DNA from 3 places in the Bradyrhizobium sp. LA2.1 genome. Region 2 is predicted to be linked to each of the others. Evidence: predicted binding sites of a transcription regulator. Region 2 holds the regulator's gene; each other region holds the start of a gene.
What was found. The regulator HrcA, encoded in region 2, represses chaperone genes, less so after heat shock. The targets are predictions, from matches to a motif close to GTTAGCACTCNCNNNNNGNGAGTGCTAAC.
Positions count from the first base shown of each region.

Region 1: ABIB95_RS38410 (co-chaperone GroES) is a predicted target of HrcA. The motif match lies at 1,463-1,491, and genes of this name have one in related genera.
Region 3: ABIB95_RS08875 (co-chaperone GroES) is a predicted target of HrcA. The motif match lies at 2,050-2,078, and genes of this name have one in related genera.

Region 1 covers NZ_JBEPQI010000028.1:77,607-80,880, reverse strand. The annotation lists gene ABIB95_RS38420 (protein phosphatase CheZ) at 1-540, shown strand, start outside; gene ABIB95_RS38415 (hypothetical protein) at 731-1,252, opposite strand; gene ABIB95_RS38410 (co-chaperone GroES) at 1,582-1,878, shown strand; gene groL (chaperonin GroEL) at 1,987-3,274, shown strand, end outside.
Region 2 covers NZ_JBEPQI010000009.1:43,686-46,959, reverse strand. The annotation lists gene rdgB (RdgB/HAM1 family non-canonical purine NTP pyrophosphatase) at 1-113, opposite strand, end outside; gene rph (ribonuclease PH) at 125-838, opposite strand; gene hrcA (heat-inducible transcriptional repressor HrcA) at 1,007-2,095, shown strand; gene grpE (nucleotide exchange factor GrpE) at 2,192-2,797, shown strand; gene pncA (bifunctional nicotinamidase/pyrazinamidase) at 2,950-3,274, opposite strand, start outside.
Region 3 covers NZ_JBEPQI010000004.1:199,715-202,988, forward strand. The annotation lists gene ABIB95_RS08860 (NupC/NupG family nucleoside CNT transporter) at 1-638, shown strand, start outside; gene ABIB95_RS08865 (cupin domain-containing protein) at 755-1,294, opposite strand; gene ABIB95_RS08870 (usg protein) at 1,455-1,742, opposite strand; gene ABIB95_RS08875 (co-chaperone GroES) at 2,121-2,435, shown strand; gene groL (chaperonin GroEL) at 2,480-3,274, shown strand, end outside.

The DNA.
Region 1 (3,274 bases), on a different contig from region 2:
GCGCAGATCGAGCAGTGCGAGAAGCTGAAGGTCGAGCTCGACCTCATCCACGACGCCATCGATCGCACCAAGCGCGAGATCGCGACGCTGCACGGCAAGAGCTTCGACGGCGGCGAAATGGCCAAGGTCAATGGCGAGCTCGGCGCGGTCGTCGGCGGCACCGAGCAGGCGACCCAGCAGATCCTCGAAGCCGCCGAATCGATCGACCAGGCGGCCAGCGCGATGTCCAAGGTGCAATCGGCCGATCAGCAGAAGCGGCTCGCCGACGACATCCAGGAACGCGTCATCTCGATCTTCGAAGCCTGCAACTTCCAGGACCTGACCGGCCAGCGCATCAGCAAGGTCATGACCACGATGAAGTTCATCGAGCAGCACATCAATGCGATGATGGAGATCTGGGGCGGCGTCGACGCGATCAAGGCTCATGTGCCCGCGCCGGCCGACACCCGCAGCGACGACGAAAAGCTCCTCAACGGCCCCAAGCTCGCCGGCGACGTCGGCCACGCCTCGCAGGACGACATCGACGCGCTGTTCGACTGATCGGGCGCGACATTACGGAAAAACAAAACGCCGGCGCTGAGCCGGCGTTTTTGTTTGTGGGGCCATCCCCTCCACTGTCATCGTCCGGCCTTGACCGGGCGATCCAGTATTCCAGAGGCGGCGGTGATTGAGCCGAGAGGCCGCGGCGTACTGGATGCCCCGGTCAAGCCGGGGCATGACGAAAGAGAGACTACGCCCTCGGCGCGCAGCGGACGTAGACCATGTTGCCGTAGCGGGTGGCGGCGTCCTTGTCGATGAAGCGGGTGATCAGGACGCGGCCGTCGAAGGAGACGATCTCGCGGTCCTGCTCGCCGGGGGTGGGCCCCGCCGGCCCGATGTAGTTCTTGCCGCTGGGCGAGCCCTTCAGCCGCAGCTCCTGCGGCGTCGCCTGGTCGGCGAGATGCATGATCACGCCGCCGGAGGAACCGGCGGTGATCACGTAGGGATTCTTGCACTGCGCCCGGGCCGCGGCCTCGGTGCGGGCACGGTCGGCCGGGTTCTGGAACGAGGCGAGACCCCAGCGGCCGACGATCTCGTCGGCGCGGATGCTCGCCGGCATTTCCGGGCCGGTGCCGGGCTCAGCCTCGGGCGGCGGCGAAGACGACGAGAAGGACGGCAGGCTCATGCCGCCGCCGCAGGCGCCAAGCAGCAGCGCCAGGCAAGAGGCGGCCGCCAGATTGGCAACCGTGCGTGCGTGAGCTGACCTGATCATGACATTCCCCCGAGCAAACCGTCCCCCAAATGAGACCCAGACCGCATCCCTCCTGCAGCCAAGCGCAAAACCGCTGTCGGAGCAATGACGTCCTTTATACGCCAGCGCGACCAATATGTTTCTATAGACACGATCCTATATCCGCCTCACCAATCGCTTAACCACCCTTGCTTGACAGGATCGCGGCCAAGCCATATTTCCGGGCGCACTATTAGCACTCGGAAAGCCCGATTGCTAAGCGCGCCGTTCGATCCTCGGCAAGAGGGTGGACGGACGCCGCCCCTACCCACTTCCATTCCTTCCGAAGCGAGCCTCCAAAGGGAAACGTCATGGCTAAATCCAAATTTCGTCCGCTGCATGACCGTGTCGTGGTCAAACGTATCGACGCCGAGGAAAAGACCAAGGGCGGCATCATCATTCCGGACACCGCCAAGGAAAAGCCGTCCCAGGGCGAGGTCGTCGCCGTCGGCCCCGGCGGCCGTGACGAGGCCGGCAAGCTGATCCCGATCGACCTCAAGGTCGGCGACCGCGTGCTGTTCGGCAAGTGGTCGGGCACCGAGGTCAAGATCGACAACGAAGAGCTCCTGATCATGAAGGAGTCGGACATCATGGGTGTCATGGCCTAAGGCCGTCAGCCTGAACAGCCGCTGAATGTCATGCCCGGATCGCGCGATCCGGGCATTCGGTCATTCCGCAAGCGGCAGACACGTCACGAAACACGAGGGATTGAAGAAATGGCTGCCAAAGACGTCAAGTTTTCCGGAGACGCGCGCGAACGCATGCTGCGCGGCGTCGATATTCTCGCCAACGCCGTCAAGGTGACGCTCGGTCCGAAGGGCCGCAACGTCGTCATCGAGAAGAGCTTCGGCGCACCCCGCATCACCAAGGACGGCGTCACCGTCGCCAAGGAGATCGAGCTCGAGGACAAGTTCGAGAACATGGGCGCGCAGATGCTGCGCGAAGTCGCCTCCAAGACCAACGACACCGCCGGCGACGGCACCACCACCGCGACCGTGCTGGCCCAGGCCATCGTGCGCGAAGGCGCCAAGGCGGTTGCCGCCGGCATGAACCCGATGGACCTCAAGCGCGGCATCGACATCGCGGTTACGGCTGTCATCAAGGACATCGAGAAGCGCGCCAAGCCGGTCGCCGCCTCCTCCGAGGTCGCCCAGGTCGGTACCATCTCGGCCAACGGCGATGCCGCCATCGGCAAGATGATCGCCCAGGCGATGCAGAAGGTCGGCAACGAGGGCGTCATCACCGTCGAAGAGAACAAGTCGCTCGACACCGAGGTAGACATCGTCGAGGGCATGAAGTTCGACCGCGGCTATCTGTCGCCCTACTTCGTCACCAACCCCGAGAAGATGACCGCCGAGCTCGAGGACGCCTACATCCTCCTGCACGAGAAGAAGCTCTCCGGCCTGCAGGCCATGCTGCCGGTGCTGGAAGCCGTGGTGCAGTCGGGCAAGCCGCTCGTCATCATCGCCGAGGACGTCGAGGGCGAGGCGCTGGCCACCCTGGTCGTCAACCGCCTGCGTGGCGGCCTGAAGGTCGCCGCCGTCAAGGCGCCGGGCTTCGGCGACCGCCGTAAGGCCATGCTCGAGGACCTCGCGATCCTCACCGGCGGCCAGCTCATCTCCGAGGACCTCGGCATGAAGCTCGAGAACGTCACGGTGAAGATGCTCGGTCGCGCCGGCAAGGTCGTGATCGACAAGGAGAACACCACGATCGTCAAGGGCGCCGGCAAGAAGCCGGAGATCGAGGCCCGCGTCGGCCAGATCAAGGCCCAGATCGAGGAGACCACCTCGGACTACGACCGTGAGAAGCTCCAGGAGCGCCTCGCCAAGCTCGCCGGCGGCGTCGCGGTGATCCGCGTCGGCGGCGCGACCGAGATCGAGGTCAAGGAGAAGAAGGACCGCGTCGAGGACGCGCTCAACGCCACCCGCGCCGCGGTGCAGGAAGGCATCGTCCCCGGCGGCGGCGTCGCGCTGCTGCGGGCCAAGAAGGCGGTGGGCCGTCTCA
Region 2 (3,274 bases):
TCACCGGCCGACACCGCCTCGATGCCGTGAGGCGCGAGCAGCTCCTTCATCTCGGCGAGCTTGCCGGGATTGTGGGTCGCGATGACGAGCTTTCCGGTGATTCGGCGGTGCATGGGCCTATTGACTACGCCACGGCCAGTTTCTGCAAGTCCACGAGCCGCGCGATACCCTTCTGGGCCAGCGCCATCAGCGCGAGGAATTCGTCCTGTGTGAACGGTTCGCGTTCGGCGGTGCCCTGCACCTCGATGATGCGGCCATCGCCGGTCAGGACGAAATTGGCGTCGGTCTGGGCTTCCGAATCCTCGGCATAGTCGAGGTCGAGCACGGGCGTGCCGTTGTAGATGCCGCAGGAGATCGCGGCGACGTTGTCGCGCAGCACCTTGGCCTTGATCATGTTGCGCGCCTTCATCCAGTTGATGCAATCGGCGAGCGCGACCCAGGCACCGGTGATCGAGGCCGTGCGGGTGCCGCCGTCGGCCTGGAGCACGTCGCAATCGACCGTGATCTGGCGCTCACCGAGTGCTTCGAGATCGACGATGGTGCGAAGCGAGCGGCCGATCAGGCGCTGAATCTCGACGGTACGGCCGCTTTGCTTGCCCGCGGAGGCCTCGCGGCGGGTGCGTTCGGAGGTCGCGCGCGGCAGCATGCCGTATTCGGCGGTGACCCAGCCGCGGCCCTGGCCCTTCAGCCACGGCGGCAGGCGGTCTTCCAGCGTGGCGGTGACCAGCACATGGGTGTCGCCGAATTTCACCAGGCAGGAGCCTTCCGCATATTTGACCACGCCGCGCTCCAGCGTCACGGGGCGCAATTCGTCGGGCGCACGGCGGCTTGGCCGCATGGGAAATCCTCCAAAACTCTCGGAAAAGGGCTATTCGCGGTGCTTGTAGGTGGGGTGAGGGTGGGCGGCAAGGCTTTTTCACCCCGGGTTTTCCACCCCGCAAACGCCACGCTTGTCAGAACCCTCCGGGATGGACAAATTATAAGCGTCTGAGAGGAGTTACCGTCCGTGGCCCATCACGATCCGATCCATCTGATCGCGCCGCGCGCAGGCCTCGCCCAGCTCAACGAGCGCTCCCGCGACATCTTTCGTCAAATTGTCGAAAGCTATCTCGCGACCGGCGAGCCGGTCGGCTCGCGCAATATTTCGCGGCTGATCGCCATGCCGCTGTCGCCGGCCTCGGTCCGCAACGTCATGGCCGACCTGGAACAGCTCGGCCTGATCTATGCGCCCCACACCTCTGCCGGCCGCTTGCCGACGGAACTCGGCCTGCGCTTCTTCGTCGACGCCCTGATGCAGGTCGGCGACCTTAATGACGCCGAGCGGCAGTCGATCCAGAGCCAGTTGACGTCGGTGGGTCACGCCCAATCGGTCGAGGCGGCGCTGTCGGAGGCGCTGACGCGGCTGTCCGGTCTCACCCGCGCCGCAGCGGTCGTGTTGACCCCGAAATCCAATGCGCGGCTGAAACACATCGAATTCGTCCGGCTGGAACCCGAGAAGGCGCTGGTGATCCTGGTCGGCGAGGACGGTCAGGTCGAAAACCGCGTGTTGTCGCTGCCGCCGGGAGTTCCCTCCTCGGCGCTCACGGAAGCCGGTAATTTCCTCAATGCGCGGATTCGCGGCCGCACGCTGGCCGAGGCGCGGCTCGAGCTCGAAACCGCGCTCGGCGAAGCCCGCGCCGAGCTCGATCAGCTGACGCAAAAGGTGATTTCGGCCGGTATTGCGAGCTGGTCCGGCGGCGAGAACGAGGACCGCCAGCTGATCGTTCGCGGCCACGCCAACCTGCTCGAGGATCTGCACGCGCTGGAGGATCTCGAGCGCGTTCGCCTGCTGTTCGACGATCTCGAGACCAAGCGCGGCGTGATCGACCTTCTGGGACGCGCCGAGACCGCCGAGGGCGTGCGGATCTTCATCGGCTCGGAGAACAAACTGTTTTCCTTGTCAGGCTCCTCCACCATCATCTCGCCCTATCGGGATGCCGCCGGCCACATCGTCGGTGTTTTGGGCGTGATCGGCCCGACGCGGCTGAATTATGCCCGCGTAATCCCGACCGTGGACTACGCCGCGCGCATCGTCAGCCGCCTCCTGGGGGGCTGACCGGCGTTTCCTCCGATCACGGGCGCTTGATTTTCGTGAGCTTAGGCACGATATCCGGGCCAACAATCCCTTGAGACGAGTTCGAGAAGAGAGCCGATGACCGATCGAGACCGGCAGCCCGACGACACGACCCCACCGACCGATGAGCCCGTGGTGTCAAAACCCTACATCATGCCCGACGATCCGGAGCCCGGCTCGGTCGAGCTGTTGCAGAAGGAAGCCGCCGAGGCGCGTGACCGCATGCTGCGGACGCTGGCCGAGATGGAAAATCTGCGCAAGCGCACCACCAAGGAGGTCGCCGATGCCCGCCTCTACGGCATCACCGGCTTTGCCCGTGACGTGCTCGACATCGCCGACAATCTCCAGCGTGCGCTCGATGCCGTTCCGGCCGAGGCCCGTGCCGCGGCCGATCCCGGCCTGACCTCGCTAATCGAGGGCGTCGAGCTCACCGAGCGCTCGCTGCTCAACGCGCTGGAAAAGCACGGCGTCAAGAAGTTCGATCCGCAGGGCCAGAAGTTCGACCCGAACTTCCAGCAGGCGATGTACGAGGTGCCGGATGCGTCGGTGCCTGCGGGCACCGTCGTGCAGGTCATGCAGGCCGGCTACACCATCGGCGAGCGCGTGCTGCGCCCGGCGCTGGTCGGTGTCGCCAAGGGCGGCACCAAGGCTGCGCCGGCTGCGAACAGCAACGAAGTGAACTGAGCGGCGCACTGGTTGATCCTCATGGTGAGGAGGCGCGTCAGCGCCGTCTCGAACCATGCAGGCCCGGCTGTTGCAGCTCGGCCTTCATCCTTCGAGACGCGTGCTAAGGAGCACGCTCCTCAGGATGAGGGTTTGGCAGCTTTTCGCGCCGCTTACGCGCTCACCGCGATATCCGCGGACTGGATCCGCTTCACGCCGGCCTTGGCCATGTCGGCCCAGGCTTTTGCGAGCGACCCCTGCGTGTCGATGCCGCGGCAGGCGTCCTCCACCACATAGACCTCGAAGCCCGCCTTGCGCGCATCGAGCGCGGTCCAGGCGACGCAGAAGTCTGTCGCGAGGCCGGCGACGAAGACGCGCTTGATCTTGCGGCCCTTCAGGTAACCGGCGAGGCCCGTCGAGGTCTTGCCGTCGGCTTCCAGGAAGGCCGAATAGCTGTCGACGTCCTTGTGAAAACCCTTGCGGATGATGAGCTCGGCA
Region 3 (3,274 bases), on a different contig from region 2:
CCGCCGCCCATTTCGTCATCGCCTCGGTGCTGGGCGCGCCGGCCGCGATCCTCGTCAGCCTGATCATGGTGCCGGAGACTTCAGACAAGCGCACCGGCGGCGCGCTGGAGGATCCTGAGATGGACGTCTCCGGCCCGATGGATGCAATCGTGAAGGGGACGAGCGCGGGGATCGAACTGCTGATCAACATCGTCGCCATGCTGCTGGTGCTGGTGGCGCTGGTCTATCTCGTCAATGCCGTCCTCGGCCTGCTGCCCAATATCGGCGGCGCCGCGCTCTCGCTGCAGCGGCTGCTCGGCCTCGTGATGGCGCCGGTGTGCTGGCTGATGGGATTGCCCTGGGACCAGGCGGTGACCGCCGGTAGCCTGATGGGCACCAAGACCGTGCTCAACGAGCTGATCGCCTATGTCGACTTCTCAAAACTGCCGCCCGATACGCTCGATCCGCGCTCGCGCCTGATCATGCTCTACGCAATGTGCGGCTTCGCCAATTTCGCCAGCCTCGGCATCATGATTGGCGGCTTAGGCGTGATGGCGCCGGAGCGGCGCGAGGAGATCAACGCGCTGGGATTGAAGTCGATCGTGTCCGGAACGCTGACGACGTGCCTGATGGGCGCGGTCGTGGGGGTGTTGAGTTAGGCTCTCTCCACCGTCATTCCGGGGCGCCGCGAAGCGGCGAGCCCGGAATCCATCGGGCGTCAGCACATGCCGAGAAATGGATTCCGGGCTCGCGCTGCGCGCGCCCCGGAATGACATCAGGCCTTCAACTCCACCGTCCTGAACTCCGCCGGCAAGATCACCTCCAGCAGCTCCACGTCATCCGAATAGTCCAGGATCATGTGCTTGATCTTCGGCGGCTGGGTCCAGGCGCTGCCTTCCTTCATCAAGGTCTCGCCCTGGCCGTCCATGTAGGTCTTCACCCAGCCCTTGAGCACGTAGACCATCTGGAATTCGACGTCGTGGAAGTGCAGCTTCGACACCTCGTTCGGATCGCAGGGGCCTTGCAGGCGGATCACGTGGGCTTGCGCGAGGCCGTGGCTGGCTTCGGCGATGCCGAGGTCGCGATACTTTGCGTAGGCGCGCAGGCCGTCGGCCTTGAAGTCTTCCTCGCGGTGATGACTGATGGCGATGCGCTGCTTGGGACGGGCGGCCTTTTTCGGAGCGGCCTTTGCCGGTGTCGTGCGCGCCTTCGCCTTCACCGCCTTGCGCGCTGAGGATCGTGCCACGGCCTTGGCTCCGCTCCGCTTCTTCACCGCGGCCTGGGCTGCACTGCGCGATTTTGTTTTCTTGGCCATGGGCCGCCTCCCTGTTGTTATAGGCGGAGGCTAGCACAGAACGAGATATCGTAGGGTGGGCAAAGCGAAAGCGTGCCCACCATTGCCAGATGCAATCGTGGAGAGATGGTCGGCACGGCGCGAGCGCGCCTTTGCCCACTCTACGATGCCGGCGCGCTGTTCAATGCAGCCGGAACACGCCATCCACGGCGCGCAGCTCGGCCGGCTTGATCAGCTTGGAATGCGCGACGGTCACCGAATGGAGCGGACCGTCGAGCTTCTCCTGCCAGAACGCCAGGAAATCCTTCAGCGCCGGAAATTTCGGAAACATGTCGTAGTTCTGCCAGACGTAGGTCTGGAGAAGCGAGGGATGATCGGGCATCCGATAGAGAATTTGCGCCGTCGTCAGCCCGTAACCCAAAAGCTGTTTCCGGAAATCTTCGGAAACGCCCCCACTCCGCAAGCCCATGCCAACCTCCTTTGCAGGAGCGCATTCAAGGGGCGGCTTGGTCGGTGTGCGCCTTACGAGCCACCCGATACTGATGCGCTCACATGAGAGAAATGTGACGCAAACTGACAATCCATCTCAAGCCTAAAAGTTTAACAAGCTGTTGAAATTCAATGCTTTAGCAGCAGAGGCGGCTCCGTGCTAATACGGTCACCGGGCGGGTTAACGATGGTAAAGAGATTCTGGCACCCGGGCCTTCAGAGTGCCGATTTTTCTGCTAGAAGCCCTTGCCCCCGCAAAATTCCTGTCCTATTTCAGCCTCGCCTGTGCTAGCACTCGTGGGCACAGACTGCTAACGCCAAAAAATTCCCATACCGTGCAACTACTTAGGAGGACTGCATGAAATTCCGTCCGCTTCACGACCGCGTCGTGGTCAAGCGTATCGACGCAGAAGAGAAGACCGCCGGCGGCATCATCATTCCCGACACTGCCAAGGAAAAGCCCTCGCAGGGCGAAGTCGTCGCCGTCGGCCCCGGTGGCCGCGACGAAGCTGGCAAGCTGATCCCGATCGACCTGAAGGTCGGCGACCGCGTGCTGTTCGGCAAGTGGTCCGGCACTGAAGTCAAGATCGACAACGTCGACCTGCTGATCATGAAGGAAAGCGACATCATGGGCGTCCTCGACGTCCCCGCTTCCAAGAAGAAGGCGGCCTAAGAGCCCCCTCTCCCCACCAGCTAAACACCTAAGGAAAAATCCAGATGTCAGCTAAAGAAGTCAAATTCGGCGTCGATGCACGCGACAAGATGCTGCGTGGCGTCGACATCCTCGCCAACGCCGTCAAGGTGACGCTCGGCCCCAAGGGCCGCAACGTCGTCCTCGACAAGTCGTTCGGCGCTCCCCGCATCACCAAGGACGGCGTCACCGTCGCCAAGGAGATCGAGCTCGACGACAAGTTCGAGAACATGGGCGCGCAGATGGTGCGCGAAGTCGCCTCCAAGTCGGCTGACGCGGCCGGCGACGGCACCACCACCGCAACCGTGCTCGCGGCTGCGATCGTTCGTGAAGGCGCAAAGTCGGTTGCCGCCGGCATGAACCCGATGGACCTGAAGCGTGGTATCGACCTGGCCGTAGAAGCCGTGGTCGCCGACCTCGTCAAGAACTCCAAGAAGGTCACCTCGAACGACGAGATCGCCCAGGTCGGCACCATCTCCGCCAACGGCGATGCCGAAATCGGCAAGTTCCTCTCCGACGCCATGAAGAAGGTCGGCAACGAGGGTGTCATCACCGTCGAGGAAGCCAAGTCGCTCGAGACCGAGCTCGACGTCGTCGAGGGCATGCAGTTCGACCGCGGCTACATCTCGCCCTACTTCGTCACCAACGCCGACAAGATGCGCGTTGAGATGGACGACGCCTACATCCTCATCAACGAGAAGAAGCTCTCCTCGCTGAACGAGCTGCTGCCGCTGCTCGAGGCCGTGGTGCAGACCGGCAAGCCGCTGGTCATCGTCGCCGAGGACGTCGAAGGCGAAGCGCTTGCGACCCTCGTCGTGAAC